Regions from separate parts of the Alicyclobacillus sp. SO9 genome, predicted to be linked through region 1. Evidence: riboswitches for the same ligand, from Rfam matches in the RefSeq annotation. Region 1 holds a riboswitch; each other region holds the start of a gene.
The links. A riboswitch is a leader RNA that binds a small molecule or an ion and turns the genes downstream of it on or off. The one in region 1 is predicted to bind cyclic di-GMP.

Region 1 (6,546 bases):
TTAATATATACAGGTTGCTCCACGTTATGGAATCGGTTATGGTCACCAGGTTCTTGGTGAACAGTTTCGATGTATTCTTCCAGTGAAGCTGTGTACCCGTTGTAGTGTGAGGTGCCGACGTCGTCTAGTGCGTCGCCGCCAATGAAGATGTTGTTATAAAAGCGATCGTCACCGCCATAGGTCGCAGCAAATCCTGCTACATCGGTGCTGTGGGGTGTATGATATGGTGTTGCGCGATCGAGCATTTTTCGATGTACCATCTTCCCACGAATCAAGTTGTTCACATATGCTCCGCCTTGAGCGTGATTATCCAATGCATAGTCTGCAGTCAGAATGTTATTGTCCACCAAGTATGGACCGCTGCTCACTTCAACAAACAAGTCCCGATTGTTTCGATAATAAAGATTTTTACTTACTCTCGTTCCCTGTGTCTGCCAATCTAGCCATGTTCCTAGTGAACAATCGTGAATGCGGTTATGATGGATTTGTACGTCGATAGCGGCGTGCAACTTGATACCTGCAATCTCATGCCCATAAAACTCTCGCTTTAATGCGATGTTATAAATATGGTTGTTGTAGATCTCGCTGAATACACAACCGAGATGGCCTACAATCCCGTTTTGACCGCAATCGTAGATTGTATTATTACGGATGACGTGTGACCCTATCTTTTCCTTACTCCAGCCAATCTTTCTGGCCTGAAAGACGGATTCCAACTGATACTGGTATCCGGGCTTGTCTTTTCGCTTTGAACGATAATTGTTCCCTGTGCTGGCTTCTTTCCCGATACTAACGGCGCTGCATTTGGCATCGTGGATCACGTTGTCTTCGATGACCCATCCTTTACTCCAATGAGGTCCCAGCAGACCTGGTTGATCTGCAGTCGGCGGCGCCCAAGCTGTCGCTGCTTGAGCCATTTCGAAACCTTTTACTGTGATGTAATTGATACCGATTTCCTCAGGATAGAAGCAAGCCTTTCGCACATTGATTTCAACAAGTTCCTGGTTCGGGTCATAGTCGTGAAAATTAGCATAAATCGTTGTGTTGTCCTCATCCACCTCAGTGAACCATACATACTTGGTTTGTTCCGGATGGTGGACTGGAACAGTCTGATTCGTCCAATGGTCCAGTAGTTCTGTTTTTATGGTGGGTTTTTGTACCTGCTCGAGGGTTTCGGTCTCATAAAATGACATTCCATTTACATAGACATCGCCTAGGTGCCGGCCTGGATTGTAGACTACCCAATCCCCAAATATTTCTTCAACGTACGGGTTAAAGTCTCCGAAGAATTTGTTTGGAATAACCGCTCTCCAGACGCTTCCTTCAACTTGCTCCCAGTTCTGAATGCGTTCAGAACCTTTAATAACTACGCTTTCTTGTTCTGCTGCTTGATATGTAATTCTTCTAGTATGGCTCAGCCCAGGATTCTTTGGCTTGACCCATTCACGGTATTCGCCTTCGTGCACAATCACGGTGTCTCCAGCCACAGCTACTGAGGCAGCCTTATTTATTGTTAAGAATGGATTTTGTTCGGTACCCTCTCCCAGATCTGATCCAGTTTTTGCCACGTGATATTCAAAAGCCATTTTACGTCCTCCTTTGCAGCCAGTCTGTCCTCATCATAGGAATTTATGAGAGTAGATTCTATCCAAAACGTAGTATAATTTAAGACAAAATTAGTGTTTTTACAGGAGGGAAGGTTTTGGTTTTTTTTGAGCATCACGGAATGCGAGAAAGGGATTCCTTTGTTTACTTCACGCTAGTTAATGAAAGTTTTCATCTTCACTTTCATCGCGCCTTTGAACTGATTATTGTCAACGAAGGTGAGTTATTCGTCACGATTGACCAAAAGGAGTATGTCCTTTGTGCCAATCAGTTGGCTTTCATTTTTAGCAACCAATTACATGAATTCAGGACAGTTCGCCATTCCAACATCACAGTCGTCATTTTTTCTCCTGAACTCATCGGCCATTTCTTTATGAATTATAAGGGGTATGTTCCAGAAAATAATGTGCTTCATCTAAGTCAACCGCTAGACTTTGACGGATTAGACTCGATTTATAAACAGAAGAGTTTTTTGTATGACATTTGTAGTTCTCTCGTTCGTCATACCCCATTCCATCCGGTTGAATACTCAACCAAAACGAAGGTATTACAGAAAACCTTGCTCTTTATAGACAAACACTATATGTATAACTGCACATTGAAAACTGTGGCAAAGCACCTCCGCTATGATTACGCGTATTTGTCAAAACTGTTTGTCCAACTGACGAACATGACATTCACTGAATACATTATCAACTATCGAATTTCACAGGCTTGCTATCTGCTGAAAACGAGCCAGCAGTCCATTTCCGATATTGCCATGAACTGCGGCTACAACAATTTGCGGTCATTTAATCGTAATTTTAAACGGGTCACACATCATTCCCCGAGAAGGTACAGAGAGTTGTCCCTGTAATGAGACAGGCAACTTACTAACAATTATCTGCATGCGATTTCTCTGTTAGCAGCTTGTGTGACAAGACGATTTAGGTCTGTAAACTCTGAAAGTTGGCGTTCAGACATGTCAGCTAGGTCCCGAATCGTTTTTGTGCCGTGTTCCTGTCCTTGCTTCATAATGTCAGCAAGATGAGACGCTTCTTCAGATCCTGCCGTAATTGCTTGCGTCACTGAAGAAACCTCCTCAATCCGCGTTGTTACATGGCGGACCGAAGTGGATATCGCGTCAAATGAATTCCCCATCTGTTCAACGCTGTGGATACCGCCTTGTACCTCCGACAATCCTTGCTGCGTCGCCTGAATAGACTTCTCAATGTCCTGTTGAATGCGTTGGATAACATCTCCAATTTGCTGCGTGGACTGTTGGGCTTGATCGGCCAATTTTCTCACCTCGTCTGCGACCACGGCAAAGCCTTTTCCGTGTTCTCCGGCTCTGGCCGCTTCAATCGCCGCATTGAGGCTTAGCAAATTCGTCTGAGACGAAATACTCTTAATGACCTCTGTGATTTGCCCAATCTCATCTGAGCGCATCCGTAGACTGGTGGCTTGATTGGTGATGTCTTCGACTGTCTCTCTAATAGAGTGCATTTTCGTCATAACAGTCTCGACTTCTGCCGTACCACTTGCAGCCGTCTGTGATGCTTGTGTTGCCATCTTGGTGGCTGTCGAGGCACTGAGTGCCACTTGCCGCACAGCCGTTGAAATTTCTTCGATGGCAGCAATACTCTTCATGGCTAAATTCGTTTGAGAGTCTGCAGCTTCTGCCAAACCGCGCATGCCTGAGGCTAGTCTTTCCAGAGATGCCTGTGATGAACTAGCCCCTTTAATGAAAGGGTCTGTCTGTAATGGCAAGTCGTCCCGCGACTGATTTTCTCCTGTCTCAGTCAACATGATTGCCAGCAGGGCATTGATTTCATCTGCTAAAGGTAAATTCTGGTCTAGCTCTTTGAAAGGTTCGTTTGTCTCAAGTTGTTTGCGAATTGTCCGTAGAGCCGTACGTGTCTTGTGTATTTTACCAGAAGTCAACATGTTCTCGCTCCATTGTCTCAAAGTGGGTGACTTAAATTGCCTTGTCTGCGAACTCTTCATCCGTTACCTCGGACACATACTTAAACTTCGTTGTGTTGGATTGTTGCAGCAAGGATGCTTGAGGCACAATTTCTGTACAGGAAACTGCCACTGGAACTTGCAGTTTTGCACTAAGTTCAGCGCTAAGTACATCTTGTTCAGACTGAGATTCACATTCCACGAAGGGCTGATAGAGGAACGCTACTGACTCCTTGTTGAGGACGAATTTCCACGCCATTGGAATGCGCGGTAAGTTGTATACAATTTCTTGCAGGTCGTACAGGGTCCAGGAGTGACCTCCGATACGAGTTACATCTTCCTGTCTCCCATAATGGATGAGTACCGGATGGGAGTTTCCGCAGGTACAAATCTCAGCGGGTTTTAACTCAACAATGTCATGGGTGGCGAAACGAAGCAGCGGCATTCCTTGTCTAAGCGTCGAGAGAACCAATTGCCCTCTCTGTTCAAAGCCAAGCGGTTGGCCGTCGTCATCGACGACTTCGAATAAGACAGTAGGATTATCCAAGTGAAAATGCCCTTGGTGACACGATGTTACCAAACCGCCTGTCTCTGTACTGCCAAAAAGATTGTAAACGGGGACCTTCCAAAGGGACTGCAACCACTTGCGTCGAGATGGAGAAACCAGTTCACCGGCTGCAAGGAGTGCCCTGAGTGAAGTCGGAGTTTGGAATCCTAGTCGTTGTTTGACGCCAGCGAGGATTTCCAATTGAAAAGGGATTTCCATTAACACAGTTGGTTGCGTTCGCTTGATGACGTCAAGAACTCTCACAGGTGTCGATACATCAGACTTGGCTAAACTGATGTGTCCGCATTTTGTATACTGTGTAGCCCATAAGCCAATGAATGAGGCTACGGCAACAGTGAAGGTTAACCGATTTAGCAAGAGGTCTCCCCGCCGAAGAGCTAAGTGTGATTCGCTGACCAGCTTGCTTTCATTCTCTACATCTCGGAAACTATACCAACTGGAAGTAGGTTTTCCGGTAGTGCCGCTGGTCTCGTGATAGGATGCGATGTCGGCTACTGCAGTTCCGAGGAGTGAGAAGGAGTCTGCATCTCGCAACTCGTGTTTTTCCGTGAACGGAATATCTGCCCATGTATCCAGTGAAATTCCATTTAGTTTTTTCTGATAGAAAGGGGACCGTAAAGCAGCTTCAATAAACTGATGATGCACGAGATCATCCTCCGAACCCTGTGTTGTACTCCCATTTTGGATGCAATGGGGCTGTTACCACAACTCACAGTGGAATTGTGTGTTACCACCTGCATGAGAGTCCTCCATGCAACTGTATTCCTTTATCTGCTAGTTTCATATCTCCTCTCATCCGCTGGATACTTTGTTGGCATAAAAAAAACCACACCCATGTTCAGGACGTGGTCGGCCTTGGCGGCTAACATGGGTAACCCGGCGGGCATAGCACAAGATGTACCGTAGCTCCGTGGCTTTGCGTATCTTGGAGTTTCCTCCAAGGGTGCCTTTATCCGTATGTGTAAAATTTTCTCTTCTATAGTACAGCCCTTCAATACGGAAAAGCAATGCTAATAACGAAAATTGCGGAATAGAGGGATATTGTCACAGTGTTTGTCGAAACTCGTTCAATATTTTGGGCCGTATCTGAATGACTTGCGGTGTATACAAGTATTCAGTACAATGTAATTATTACTCTAGTCAAACCATCGGTCATATCTGACACCGAAAGGAAAACGCCCTTATGCAAATGAGTACGATGTTCACAAGCGGCAAAAAGACCCTGTCAGAGCAAGCCTACGAATCTATTCGAGATTCTATTTTAACACTGCGTCTGAAACCGGGACAGACAATTTATGAATCTGAGTTGGCGGGCATGCTGGAGATGAGCAGAACACCGGTTCGTGAGGCGGTACGCATTCTTCTTGTCGAAGAGTTAATTGAAGTTCTTCCTCAACGCGGAATGAAAATTGCTCTTATATCTGAACGAAAAGTGGAAGACACGCGGTATGTTCGAGAGCTTTTGGAGGTAGGGTCCATTCGGGGAGTTGTCCGAAGCTGGAGCAGTGACGAGCCTCGTTGTAAGAGACTTCTTAGGGATTTGGAAATGAATTTAGAGTTGCAGAGGCAAGTGGAAGAAGAGGGGGATTTCGAGGAGTTCCTTCGCCTCGATGAGGTCTTTCATAGATTTTTAATGGGGGTAACCGGAAACAACACTCTCATTTCAATCGTTACGCAGATGCGGTCCCATCTCAATCGAGTGAGATCCCTGACCCTAAAAGAACTGAAAAATGCAGGGTCTCTAACCGACGAGCATCAACAACTCATCGACGCTTTGAAAGAAAAGGATGAGTCTCAGATGGTCGCAATCCTGACGAAACATCTGCGCCGCTTAAACGACGACATGAAAGTGATGAAGCAGGCTTATCCTTCGTATTTTGCTGAGCACTAGGCTCTCGCTTTGCGTCTGGACAGTTGAAACGGGTGTGGTTCCTACTTCAGTGTGGGAAGTATATATGTATATAACAAAATAGCCGTTATGGGTGTCACATGTTCTACAGACTATCCCGCATGCTGAATCAAAGGACGTCTCGGCAGCGGGATTCATCGTGCAGGAGACCGTGTGTCTGTTCATTGAGGTACTTGAGATGGTTATGTGGCTTACGTTATTTGCTAAAGTTGGAACATGGGGACAGGAGATGACACATCAGTGAAGATGACGTTTCGTTGGTTTGGTGAAGTTAACGATAGCATTCAACTCGAAGAGATTCGCCAAATTCCCGGAGTGACAGGAATTGTGGGGGCATTGTACGACGTTCCAGTGGGGGAAATCTGGACGTTGGATAAAATTCTGTCTATGAAGCACTCGATTAACAGTGCTGACCTGGAATTCGAGGTGGTTGAGAGTGTTAATGTACATGAGGATATCAAGTTGGGTTTGCCTGACAGAGACCTGTACATTCGAAACTACCAGGAATCTATCCGGAACC
Region 2 (6,546 bases), 2.5 Mb from region 1:
TCTGGTACACCGATTACAGTTGTCAATCCGCCGAGAACCATGATTGCTGACGTAAGAATAAAGGCTCCTGTGTGAGTAAAGGTCCAGACCATAGGAATGACAAGGAATGCTGCAAGATTCCCCACTAGCCACCATAAGTTCAAGTATCCGGACGCGACACCCCATTTGGACGCCGGAACAACTTCTGGCATCCACGCCTGATAAGGACTCATGGAAGTCTGTTGGAAAAGATAGAAGATGACAATGACTATCATTGCAAGAAGAGGTTGATGAAGAAAATAGAACAACAACCAAGCTAAAGCTGCCCCGGGAAGACAGATGGCTACATAGATTTTTCGGCGGAAACCAGGTTTCGTTGTGTGGTCGCTGAGCCATCCAGCTAATGGGTTCATAATCAATCCCAAGAGTCCTTCAAGGCCCAAAATTAGTCCAATGAGAGGCTGCGAAATGTGAAGATTCTGAAGCATCGGGCTCGTGAACACCTTATTTGCCCCATATCCTACATTGCGGCCAAGACCTGCCATGCCCAACAAGTGGATAGTACGTGATTTAAATGTTTTTTCTTTTGACACCCATGCAACCCCCTCATTTATCTGTATCTTGCTTATTACACCTATCCTACTTTTCTTTCATTAATCTTGCGTTGAGGTTTTCTTAAGGCTTTGTAAAACCAGGTGCTAACGTGGAAGTTTCAGGGTCTATCCGCGCAACTCAATATCCGGTCCAAACAAAAGGTCTATTGCCTATTTTTGCTTTCTTAGTTCACGCAGTGAGTAAAATGTGTCCCTCCAGCGAATACCTCCGTTTACAGCAGTAAGCATTGCAGCTCGTACGAGAATGCAACATAAAACTGGGGCTGACAATGGGACTGTGATGGACCACAATGCGGACACACCGCTGTACTTTCTTGTCATGTAAAACAAGTAGGTTTCCATTGCCCAGGCCAAGGCGAAAATACCTCTTGTCCATCCGGCAGACAAAATTGTACCAACGGCAGGCCCACTATAGAATAGAAGCATGGCTGCCATTGCTGACGAAAAATACCAATACCTATAGTGAAAAGGTGCCAAAGCGTTTTTTTCGAGCCCCAGTGTCATTTCAGACAAGGTTTTGTACCACTCAACGGACAGAAGATGTGTACCGCCTGCAAACACCTGCTTAAAACCAGCTTTCTTTATGACGGAGCCAAGCGCTAAATCTTCATCCGTCCGCATTGCCACGCTGCGGTGTCCGTCTACGCTGTCATAGGCTTGTTTTTGAATGAGATTAAAGGCCCCTATACCTACCGACGCAGATGAATGAGAAGAATCTGCATTTTGCGGCCTAAAGGCTAGAACCACGTTGTACAGAAAGAAGTAAACTACAGACCGCAGCCAAAATCCCTTTGCAATAATACGCGGTGATAATGCTAAATGAGTTATGTTTCTTGTTGTGACATACTTCATTGCAGTTTCCACTGCATCACGCGTAAACGCCACATCGGCATCCGTGAACAGAAGCCACTTTCCGTTCGCTTGCCGCGCAGCTGTCCACAAAGCGTATGTCTTTCCCAACCAGCCTTCCGGGAGTGTTGTATTGTAAATGACTTTTAACTGGGGCCAATTGTGCGAGGCTTCCTTTAAGACACGTCGTGTATTGTCAATTGATCTGTCGTCGACTACGATGACTTCCAGGTTTGCCCAAGTTTGCTCTCGCAGGGAAGATAGTGTGTGGGGAAGATTCTGTGCCTCATTTCTTGCCGCTAGTATGAGGGAGACTTTTTGGGAATAGAGACGGTTTTGGTCGTCCTCAGCGCTGGAGCCGGACAAGTCCAGAGCTGCTCTCGAAGGCTGTTTACAGTCCCATTCAGCTGACACATGACTATTTTTGAGAGCAACAGCTCTTTTCAGTCCTGGAAAAGATAGTATGGTAAAAATCATCCATGCTGTGAGAGTTGTTGCAGCAAGCAACCAGAGCCACATCACGTTTCGTACCCCCGTCCTTTGTAGACTTATTGTAGCGTATTCTTTCACACGGTGGTAATCTCGTTTTTTGATTTGGATTCGATACTTTCGGAGTTTACAATAGATGAAGAATTTGAAGGATAGTCTTGCAAGAAGGGGAGGAGAGGTAAGCTGTGAAAAGGATTGTTGATGGAATTGCGCTGCTGGATTTGTCCTTGAACTTCGGCGACAGACAGATGGTTATTCATCCAACGCTGTTGTGGGACAATGACGAGGCAGTACTTGTCGACACTGGCTTTCCCGGGATGTTGTCTGACATCAAGACGGAGATGGACCAGGCCGGAGTGCCTTTTGACCGACTGAGAAAAATCATTTTGACACATCAGGATTACGACCACATTGGCGGATTGCCTGACATTATCAATGCGTTGGACCATACGGTAGAAGTGTGTGCACATAAGGACGATGCGCCTTATATTGAGGGAGAAAGACTTTTAATCAAGCACGACCCGTCCCGTGGTACACCTCCTCAAGCTAAGGTAAATACCTTACTTCAGGATGGAGAACTACTCTCTCTGCTGGGCGGGTTGCAAGTTATCTTTAGTCCAGGGCATACGCCTGGACACATAAGTCTGTATCACCCAGAGAGCAAGACCTTGATTACAGGGGATGCTATTGTTTCCGAAGAAGGAAAGTTGTTGGGTCCCAACGAAAAGTTTACACCAGATATGTCTCTGGCCTGGAAATCGATTGCAAAGTTCACAGCATTTAACGTGGAAACAGCCTTGTGTTATCACGGCGGCGTGTGTAATGAGGATGTTAATAAACAGTTTGCTGACCTTGCACAGGCGCATAGTTAATCTCGTTTACGCAGCCGGAAACACTCAGTACAGTCACAGTACCACGGAACTTATATCGTTTCGTGGTACAATTTTGAACGGAGAAAATACTATTGCAAGGGTGGACGCATTTGATAAAAACCGTGTTTTTTGATATCGATGGTACCCTGGTAAACTGGCAAGGGAACCTGTTGCAAAGCACGAAGAGAGCCGTTTTGCAGTTAAGAGAGAATGGCGTTACTCCTGTCATTGCATCCGCCCGTCCTGCTTTTAACATTTACGGATTGATGCAGGAACTTGGAATTGCTTCGTATGTAGCCCTTAACGGCAGCTTAGTGGTATACGAGAACGAGACGATTTATCGAAGTGTGATTCAGTCGTCAACTGTGGATGCGATACGTAAGTTAGTGCTGCAACAGAGTGATTCATTGGTGACTTGTACATCAGATGGTTTCGAAATTGCCAGTCGTGACAGAACGGACATATTGGAAAATTACATGCGCAAATGGGATATGAGCAAGGAGTGTGCCGGCGGTTGCGAAGGGGACGTTCTGCAGCTCGAAGTGATGTGTTCTTCAGAGGGAATTCGTCTGTATACAGAGGGAAACCGACTTGATTTTTATCCGTGGGGGTCTAGAGAAGATGCTTTCAACGCCGTGAACAGGGGAATTTCAAAGGCCTCAGGGATAGAAAAGCTGCTGGCCGTTCTCCATCAGGACAGGTCGGAAGCTGCTGCATTTGGCGACGGCATCAATGACATTGAAATGATGTCAGCAGTGGGTATCGGCGTAGCCATGGGAAATGCGGTCGATGAATTGAAGCACAGGGCCAGTTTTGTAACATTGGATGTAAATGAGGGCGGTATAGCTCACGCACTTGAGAAACTGGGACTTATATAGGTCTGAAGCCAAGTGTGTCCAACAGAGTTGCATGGAAAATACCTGTCGTAGTATTTTGTTAAATTTTCTAGTAAGATGAACACATTAAGAGGAACAGATAGAACGAGCAAACACACCGAAAGGTATGGACGCAAAGCCACGGGTCTACAGGTATCACTGCCCAGGACAGCCGGGTTGCTCCCCTTACACAAGCCAACGGATAAATATCCGTGAAGAAAATTCCTAAAAGACATTCGTTCCTTAGTCGTGATGAACTCACGCTTATAGTACTATAAATAGCACAGTCTAACTCTCTTTCCCGATTATGTTTGTGACGATACCAGAGTCATAAGTGACCGATGGGATACGCCTGTTTGTCGGCTTTTTACGGACAACGAAGAGATGCAGTGCATAAGTTAACGCAGTAATTCAAGTGAAAGGTAGATGATGAGCATTCAAGGGAACCTAAATAATTGGAAACGGCAGATTGCTCCTTTCGAGCAGTGTCATCGTGGAAAGAGCTTGTGGCAACTTGCAACGACAATTATTCCCTTTTTTCTGTTATGGTACCTTGCCTTTGAGAGCCTAGCTGTCTCCACCGTTCTCGCATTATTGCTTACGATTCCAACTGCGGGATTTGCTGTGAGGACGTTCATTATTTTTCATGACTGCTGCCATGGAGCCTTTTTTAAGACAAGAAGAGCCAATGCGGTTGTAGGAATCTTAACGGGACTTGTTGTGATGTTTCCATTTTACCGTTGGAAACGTGAGCATTCAATTCATCATGCCACCAGCGGGAACTTGACGAGAAAGGGAGTCGGGGATATTTGGACACTCACAGTGGATGAATACGCTGCGGCTTCTCCGCGGCGTCGGTTGGCTTACCGGCTCTATAGAAATCCCCTGATTCTCTTTGGTTTGGGCCCCTTCTACATGCTGTTAGTTAACTATCGATTTAACAAAAGGAATGCAGGGGTAAAAGAGAGAGTAAATACCTATGCTACAAATGCGGTACTGCTACTCATCATTGCCATCCTTGGCTCCGTATTAGGATGGAATCGGTTTTTAATTGTGGAAGGGCCTGTTTTGTATCTCTCAGGTATGCTAGGAATTTGGTTGTTTTATGTTCAGCATCAGTTTGAAACAACGTACTTTGAACAAGAAGACAATTGGAGCTTTTTTCAAGCAGCGATGCACGGAAGTTCCTTTTACGATTTGCCTAAAGTATTGAACTGGATAACTGGAAACATAGGTTACCACCATATCCACCACTTGAGTTCACGGATACCTAATTATAATCTTCAGGATTTGTATCGAAGTGACACAGCGTTTCAACAGGTTCCACGTGTCGGGATAAGATTGAGTTTTAGAGCTTTGGGATATCGGTTATGGGATGAAAAAAAGAAGCAGTTTATTAATTTTAAGAATGTTAATAAATTGTTAAAGGAGTAAAATAGTATACATGCAATTGTTTATGCTCGATATTATATCGAGCTTTTTTTGAATCCATATTAATGAGGAGGAGCTCCTACCATGACCGTGTATGATTTCGCCGCCAACCGGATTGACGGAAGTGAGCAGTCCCTAGCCGACTATAGTGGAAAAGTCTTACTGATTGTAAACACAGCCAGCAAATGTGGGTTCACCCCGCAATACGAAGGGCTGCAGGCGATCTATCAGTCTTATCGTCAACAAGGTTTTGAGATTCTTGGGTTTCCATGCAATCAATTTGGCAAGCAAGAACCTGGGAACAGCACTGAGATTCAAGAATTCTGTAGTCTAAATTACCAGGTGAGTTTTCCGATGTTTGAAAAGATTGATGTCAACGGTGAGGAGGCTCATCCACTCTATCGCTATCTTAAGTCCAATGCTCCAGGTATACTTGGCAGTGAGAGGATTAAATGGAACTTTACAAAGTTTCTGGTCAATCGTGATGGGCATGTGGTCAAGCGCTACGCCTCGGCCGTCAAGCCTGCCGACATGGGATTAGACATCGAGAAATTGCTTAAAGCGGGTAATTGAGAATTCTGCATCGGCATCTGGGTTATCGCCAAAAAATATCGACTATCCTTCAACTCCTCGAACCAACTGCAACTGGTCAGCTTAATTTGTTTGGACACGGCCCTTGAAGACACCCCTTGCGGATAAATCATGAAGACAAGGCTCATACTCTGCGTAGTAATCACAAAGTATGAGGAGGGGGTCCCATGGCCGATGGGTCAAATATCAACTTCAATCCGCTTGGAGTTACACGTCTGGACGGAGATACTGACATGAAGTTGGTCCACGATAAATACGATGTCTATGTCAACGCTGACTTTGTCGGAAGCAAGGTTCTGCTCAGCGCGGCAGAGTCTGCGGATGATATTTCATCTTATCTTACGCAAGCAGGCTTTAACGGTTTCTCCGCGACTTTGCGCGGAGACCATTTTCATCTCGAAGTCGATTCAGAGGAGAAAGCTGATGAAATGAAAAATCAGCTCAATGTATACCTCAATCTTCGCTGAGTTTCCATCCTTCCATTTGCAGCAAAGATGCAATGGCTTCCGGATTATACCCTCGAACAAACTGTTTACCGATGATTGTGACAGGTGCTTCCAAAGTGCCTGTCTGTTTCATCAACTCTTGGGCAGCGTTCTCTTCGCGAAAAATGCTGATTTCGCGAAATGGCACTCCCAACCGGTTCAGAAAACGCTTTGTCAGCACACATCTCGTACAGTTCGTTGTCGTATACACTGTAACAGGGCTTTGTTTACCAACTGTGTCAGCTATCATGGGCATTTCAGTGCCTCCTTTATTCAATCAGTAAATATTTGGAGGGTTATTTCATTATTTCATTGATGAACAAAGTGCGGTATTCTTGTATCTCTTAGCATAACGAATTCA
Region 3 (6,546 bases), 1.5 Mb from region 1:
ATTCGACGATTCTACCGCATAAGTATTTTAATGCCAGGACGCCGCAACCTACCAAACACATGTTCAATCGAAAAACTCCAGGTGCCTTCTAGCAACCTGGAGTTTTGGACTTGTTTCGGAGGGGAGCTAAAGCCGGGTCAAGGCTCCTACACGCGGAATTTGTTGACCATTTCCTGCAACTGTTCGGCCATCGTTGTGAGGGAAGCTGCAGAGGCCGTAATCTCTTCCGTAGCAGCGAGTTGTTCCTCGGCCGAGGCGGAGACGGTTTGCATTCCAGCAGCAGTTTCTTCGGAGATTCGTGTTACAGCCTGAGTCGCCTTTATTAATTCTTCTGTCCCTGAGTTGAGCTGTTTGGCTGCTGTCGACACACTCTGAATTTGACTGCTGACAGATTGTACGGACTCCTGAATCTCTTCAAAGGAACGTCCTGCCGTATTAACGGCGTCCAATCCTTCAGAGACTCGCTCTGTCGTCGATTGCGTTGCAGACACGGCTTGTGTTGTTCCTTCGTGAATTTGGGAAATCAATGTCGCGATTTGTTCTGCAGAGTGGGCTGATTGTTCCGCCAGCTTGCGGACTTCGTCGGCCACGACCGCAAACCCGCGCCCGCTTTCGCCCGCTCTGGCAGCTTCAATCGCAGCATTCAGTGCGAGTAGATTCGTTTGCCTGGAAATGTTGGAGATAGCGGTCAGCATTTCATCAATTTCGTCGGACTTCGATCCCAATTGTTCAATGACACCTGCCAATTCACCGACGGTTGTACTGATATCCTGCATTTTCCGCACCGCAGTTTGAACAGACACGTTGCCTGAAACGGTCTTGTCCTTCGCCGTTAAAGCCGTTGCAGACACGGTGTTGGCTGTGCCCGCAATTTGTTCTACACCCTGCACCATCTGGACAATCGACTGTTTGCCTTGTTCCACGCTCTCGGACTGTGTCTGAGCACCGTCTGCAGCCTGTTGGATAGTAGCCGTAATCTGTTCCGTCGCACGCCCGCTTTCCTCGGAACTGGCAGATAGTTCTTCAGCAGAGGCAGCAACCTGCTGTGTAGTCTGGGTAATGTGGGAAATCAGGTTCTTTAGATTTTCTGTCATGCTGTTAATACCATTTGCAAGTCGGCTGGTTTCATCTCTGTTCTTCACTACCAGAGGCTCAACCGTCAAATCCCCTCCAGCAACTTTCCGGACCTGTCTTTCAACGGCAAGAATCGGTTTTGTAATGCTGTACGCCATGAGAACGGTAAGGAGAATGCCGGCAATAATTGAGATGCCAAGGGTAATAAGGATGTATCTTAGTATCGAGTTCGCTCCTGAATTGTAGTCACTTTCATACGATCCCGCTGCGACATTCCAGCCCCAGCCAGCCGGATCCTTGGCAACATATACAATTTTCTTGGCGTCCTTCTTGGAGTTGGGAAGCGGCCATATGTATTGAATGAATCCACCGCCTGACTGTCCCACTTTGACAATTTTCTGTCCAATCATGACGCCGTCCGGTGTCTTTGCGCTCCAGATGCTTGTTCCCTCAATGGAGGGGTGAGCCACTTCAACACCTTGATTGTTGACAATGAAGAAATATCCGTTTTTCCCCAAGTCATAATTATGATTAATTGGACGATGGCCGTTTGCTTCTTTCTTTCCCAGAATCATTCGTTTCACTTCTGTTTGTGCTGTGGGCAGTGTCAAGTCCCCGGCTTGAACCTCTTTGTTTAATTCTTTAATGGTTCCGTTGACAAGGTTGACTTCGGATTTTAGCGCCGCCTTGCTCTGAACATTCAGTTGATTTGTGGCAACCCTCCAGCCAATCAAACCAGTAACAAGGCTTGGTACAATCAGCAGGATGAGCGAAAAGCCAATCAGCTTTTGTCGCAGTGACCTGATTTGAAACAGCACTTTAAGTCTGTGCATCACCTTTGATTTCCCCCATTCTGTGATGTAGCAAGTGGCAAAAAACCAGTCAAAGGACAATCAAAAAACAATAAAAAAACGCCCGGAGCAGGCGCACTTTTGACACTGTGGCGGCCAGGCTGTCATAGGTCGAAGTTGACCCGTAGACCCTGTGGCTTTGCGCCCCAATGTTTCCACTGGTATGCCCTTTGCACATAAAATTGTCCACATGACATCATGTCGGAATTCATTGACCTTGTCAACCGTTTCTTTTCTCCATCAAAACCTCATATAATCATGTTTGTGGGTACTGTTCTGGCACCGCAGAGAAATCCCATCAAGGAGGTACACGAATGACTGTACTGTGGATAGCTGTCGCAGTCGCCCTCGTCGTCATTAGCATTGATTTGCTTTTCATTCTTCCTACCCAGTGGTTGAAAGTGGAGCGCGTAACATGGACACGCCATCCAAATACGAAGATTCTGCAAATCAGCGACCTTCACATTGAACGTAACCGAGTGACAGAAAAGATTCTCCAAGTCCTTGCACAGGAGCAGCCTGACTATGTGTTTCTGACCGGCGATTATCTCGATTCTCTCAAAGCAATGGGTAAACTGAGCCTGTTTCTAAAGAAAATGGCGTTCTATCGAATTCCGACTTACGCCGTGTTTGGGAACCACGATTATCTCTTGCACGACATAATCCCGCTTCTCGAACTGATGAAGGAACACGGAATTACGGTTCTGCGAAACGAAAGTGTCTCACTACCAGAGTTCGACTTGGTTGGTATTGATGATTTTTGCACAGAGAACTCCGATATCGATGCCGCTTTCTTTGAAGTTCAGAAGCAGCGGACTAAGCAGCAAAACCGGACAGACATTCACCAATCTTCGGTTACAGTGCAGGAGCATGTTCACCAAGACCCACAGAGTTGGAGGAACCGCAGGTGCTTCGTCATTACACACGATCCAAATATTGTTCTCTCGATAGATTATCCATACGATGTCCTCATCAGCGGTCATCTGCATGGCAAACAATTTAATGTACCCCTCTTGTTTGCGCTTCAACCGATGGGGTCATTAACAGCACAGGGAATCTATAAAGGCGTTCACAGCACTTCGTATGGAAGGTACTATATCTCCAAGGGAGCGGGGCAGTCCGGTTTCAATGCACGTTTGTTTGTCCGAAGTGAAATCACTTTGCATTTCGTTTAAACTGGAGGGAGGGTGATCCACAGAACGTACAAATTTCCAGCATTATTCTTATGTTAGTTAGAATTCTGATATTTACATAAACACAGTCTATATAGTAAAATTCCTTCGTAGGCAGGTGAGACAAGTCTGTTCGTCGCCCTTTGAGGGCCGCTTGGCTTGTTGCAGTTCATTGGCAACTTTTATTTCATGTTTGCGAAGAAAGGGCATATTGTAGTAGCATCACCATGGAGTGTTTTGACAGGGGCGGGAAGCTGAACTAGGGTAGGCATAGTTTTTATAGTGCATCACAGAGAAAACGCTTACAAAATAGTGACGGTGCGATTTTCGAGAGGATTTTGAAGTTCCTTAGAGGTACTTGCTTTTATTTGTTTAAAGTATAGTATAATATGCGTAAATTGGGTGGCTATAATCCTCTACAAATACTATATTCCATAGTATTCTTGGCTGAATAAGTCATATCGTAAGAAGCGGTAGAATCAAATTTTGATTCATATATGCATGATTCAGATCTATGTCAGCAAAGATGTCAGCAAAGAAAACAGGGGTGAACAGTTTGTCCGTACTCAGTGTGGACTCGTTAAATGTCGAATTCAATCTAAACGGCACTTATTTTCCTGCGGTTCGGGATTTATCACTAGATATTAAAGAAGGGGAAACCTTAGGACTTGTCGGTGAATCTGGATGTGGAAAAAGTGTTACATCACTTGCACTAATTCGATTACTAACCAAATCAGCACGTGTCACTGGAAGTGTCCAGTACAACGGGAAAAACCTACTGACACTGGGAGATAAGGAGATACGGAGCATTCGGGGCGATGAAATCAGTATGATTTTCCAAGAGCCTATGACTTCGTTGAACCCAGTGTATAAAGTTGGCGCTCAGATTTCAGAGATTCTTCTCTTGCACAAGGATATGTCCCCAAAAGAAGCTTTTAAGCATTCCCTAGAGATGTTGAAAAAAGTAGGAATCGCCAGGCCTGAACAAATTTTGCAATCTTATCCTCATGAACTTTCCGGCGGCATGCGCCAACGGGTAATGATTGCAATTGCAATGTCCTGCGACCCGCGTTTGCTAATTGCGGATGAGCCGACAACGGCTCTTGACGTAACCATCCAAGCACAAATTTTAGATCTAATGAGAAAAATTTCCAAGGAATTTAAGACTTCAATTTTGCTTATAACCCATGACCTGGGTGTCGTGGCTGAAATGTGTCAGCGGGTCGCCGTGATGTATGCAGGTCAGATTGTGGAACAAGGGAACGTTGATGAAATTTTTATGGAACCCCAGCACCCCTATACGAGAGGGCTTTTAGCTGCCATTCCAAAAATTGATGCAAAATCCAAGGAACGTTTGCGTCCCATCGACGGCACTGTGCCTACAATAACCAGAATGCCCAAAGGCTGTCACTTTGCGCCTCGGTGTCCTTTTGCTATGGACAGGTGCCGCAGTGAAAAACCGACTTTGTTTGACGTGGCGGACAATCATTCGTCTCGTTGTTGGTTGAATGAGGAAGGGAGACGCGACGCATGAGTGAAGCACTGTTAAACATTGATAATCTAAAGACGCATTTTCCCATAAAGCAAGGATTCCTTCGGCGGCAGGTAGGCGCGGTAAGGGCAGTGGACGGTATCTCCCTACAAGTTTTTGCCGGGGAAACCTTAGGTGTTGTGGGCGAAAGCGGATGTGGCAAATCAACTATGGGCCGCAGTATTTTACGCTTGGTGGAACCGACCAGCGGTAAAATCACATTCGACGGACAGGATGTTCTGGACTTAAACCGTTCAAACATGCGAGCGCTTCGCCGCGAGATGCAAGTTGTGTTTCAGGACCCATACGCTTCCTTAAATCCTCGCTATACCGTCGCTCAAATCCTTTCAGAGCCGATGGAAGCACACCATCTGTACAATGGTTCGCAACGTAAGCAACGTGTCAGTTCTCTGTTGGAGCGGGTTGGACTGGATCCGTCCTATGCCCGGCGCTTCCCACACGAATTTTCAGGCGGACAGCGTCAAAGGATTGGCATTGCTAGGGCTTTAACGCTCAATCCCAAGTTAATCATTTTGGATGAACCGGTTGCAGCACTCGATGTATCCGTGCAATCGCAGGTTATCAATCTTTTGGAAGACCTCCAGAATGATTTTAACTTAACATATATTTTTATTGCGCACGACTTATCTATCGTAAAGCACATCAGTGACAGGGTTCTGGTCATGTATTTGGGGAGAATGGCAGAACTGACGTCTTCGGACGAATTGTTTGCCAATCCTCTGCATCCGTATACGAAGGCTCTTTTGTCTGCGGTGCCGGTTCCGAATCCAAGGGCTAAGAGAGAACGAATCATTTTGAAAGGTGATATTCCCAACCCGTCCAACCCGCCTTCTGGCTGCGTTTTTCATACCAGATGTCCATTGGCTGAACCAGTTTGTAAAGAAAAGGTGCCAGAATGGCGGGAAGCCAAGGCGGGCCACTTTGTGGCATGTCATTTGGTGTAGTATTGCATTGAGAATGTACTGACTGAAACGTGTGGACTCAATCGTGTATTTTTGAAGGGAGGGATGTTTGGGTGTATGGCTTTGCCTGTTCTTGCGTGTAATCTCATGACTCGCTGATAACGAGAGGTTGAGTTTTCATGTAAAAATCGGCAAAATTCTGGCACCAATACAGAATTCTAAAAGTTGAGTTGGATGCAAACTTCTATGAGACTGATTATAAGAGGGGGACTAGAAAGATGGGTGTACGCAAATCCTTGATGGCATCTGTTGCCATTGCAGCTGGAACCAGTCTTCTCGTGGTTGGTTGCGGCAGCAGCAAACCTGCAACAGCAAATTCGAATAACTCCGCAAACGCCAGCAACAGTACGAGTACAGCAACGCCGACTAAGGGAGGAACACTCAACTATGCGCTGCCTTCACAGACGCAGTTGAACTGGTACCTGCCCATCATGACTCCGGCGGCTGACAGTGTATACAACGCACAATTGATTGACCAAATGTATAAGCCTCTGATTTGGATTGACCAGAACTACAAAATTGATTATGGCTCTTCTATTGCTAGTAAAATTACGTACAACAAGCAAGGAACTGTATACCATGTCTTCTTAAACTCTAAATGGAAATGGTCGGACGGGACGCCGGTTACCGCTAAAGACGTACTGTTTACCTGGAAGCTGATTAAAGGTGCCTCGGCAAAGAACGCGCCAAAGCCATGGCCGTATGTAGGGGCCGGTACAGGATATATTCCTGACGGCATCAAGAGTGTTGTCGCAACCAATCAGCATGAGGTTACAATCACACTGAAGAAACCCGCTAACCAACAGTGGTTCATTTACAACGGCATTATCCAGTTGACACCGATGCCAGCAAAAACCATGGATAAGTATCCGAGTAACCTGAATAAGGAACTCAGCTATATCGGCACTAATGCAAACAATGCCAAGTTCATTGAG

Region 2: it holds a riboswitch for cyclic di-GMP, as region 1 does, so the genes downstream of both, GI364_RS06305 (fatty acid desaturase) here and GI364_RS18495 (phenylacetate--CoA ligase family protein) in region 1, are expected to answer to the same signal.
Region 3: it holds a riboswitch for cyclic di-GMP, as region 1 does, so the genes downstream of both, GI364_RS01040 (methyl-accepting chemotaxis protein) here and GI364_RS18495 (phenylacetate--CoA ligase family protein) in region 1, are expected to answer to the same signal.

What each region holds. Positions count from the first base shown of each region.
Region 1 covers NZ_CP066339.1:3,930,362-3,936,907, reverse strand. Annotated here, with positions in the region: gene GI364_RS18510 (right-handed parallel beta-helix repeat-containing protein) at 1-1,586, opposite strand, end outside; gene GI364_RS18505 (helix-turn-helix transcriptional regulator) at 1,703-2,461, shown strand; gene GI364_RS18500 (methyl-accepting chemotaxis protein) at 2,485-3,531, opposite strand; gene GI364_RS18495 (phenylacetate--CoA ligase family protein) at 3,563-4,762, opposite strand; cyclic di-GMP riboswitch class I at 4,985-5,075, opposite strand; gene GI364_RS18490 (GntR family transcriptional regulator) at 5,301-6,008, shown strand; gene uxuA (mannonate dehydratase) at 6,267-6,546, shown strand, end outside.
Region 2 covers NZ_CP066339.1:1,424,209-1,430,754, forward strand. Annotated here, with positions in the region: gene GI364_RS06285 (MFS transporter) at 1-572, opposite strand, end outside; gene GI364_RS06290 (glycosyltransferase family 2 protein) at 744-1,961, opposite strand; gene GI364_RS06295 (MBL fold metallo-hydrolase) at 2,117-2,803, shown strand; gene GI364_RS06300 (Cof-type HAD-IIB family hydrolase) at 2,914-3,681, shown strand; cyclic di-GMP riboswitch class I at 3,777-3,863, shown strand; gene GI364_RS06305 (fatty acid desaturase) at 4,108-5,112, shown strand; gene GI364_RS06310 (glutathione peroxidase) at 5,194-5,682, shown strand; gene GI364_RS06315 (hypothetical protein) at 5,868-6,167, shown strand; gene GI364_RS06320 (glutaredoxin family protein) at 6,154-6,441, opposite strand.
Region 3 covers NZ_CP066339.1:245,399-251,944, forward strand. Annotated here, with positions in the region: gene GI364_RS01040 (methyl-accepting chemotaxis protein) at 147-1,907, opposite strand; cyclic di-GMP riboswitch class I at 2,014-2,103, opposite strand; gene GI364_RS01045 (metallophosphoesterase) at 2,240-3,100, shown strand; gene GI364_RS01050 (ABC transporter ATP-binding protein) at 3,624-4,631, shown strand; gene GI364_RS01055 (ABC transporter ATP-binding protein) at 4,628-5,593, shown strand; gene GI364_RS01060 (peptide ABC transporter substrate-binding protein) at 5,830-6,546, shown strand, end outside.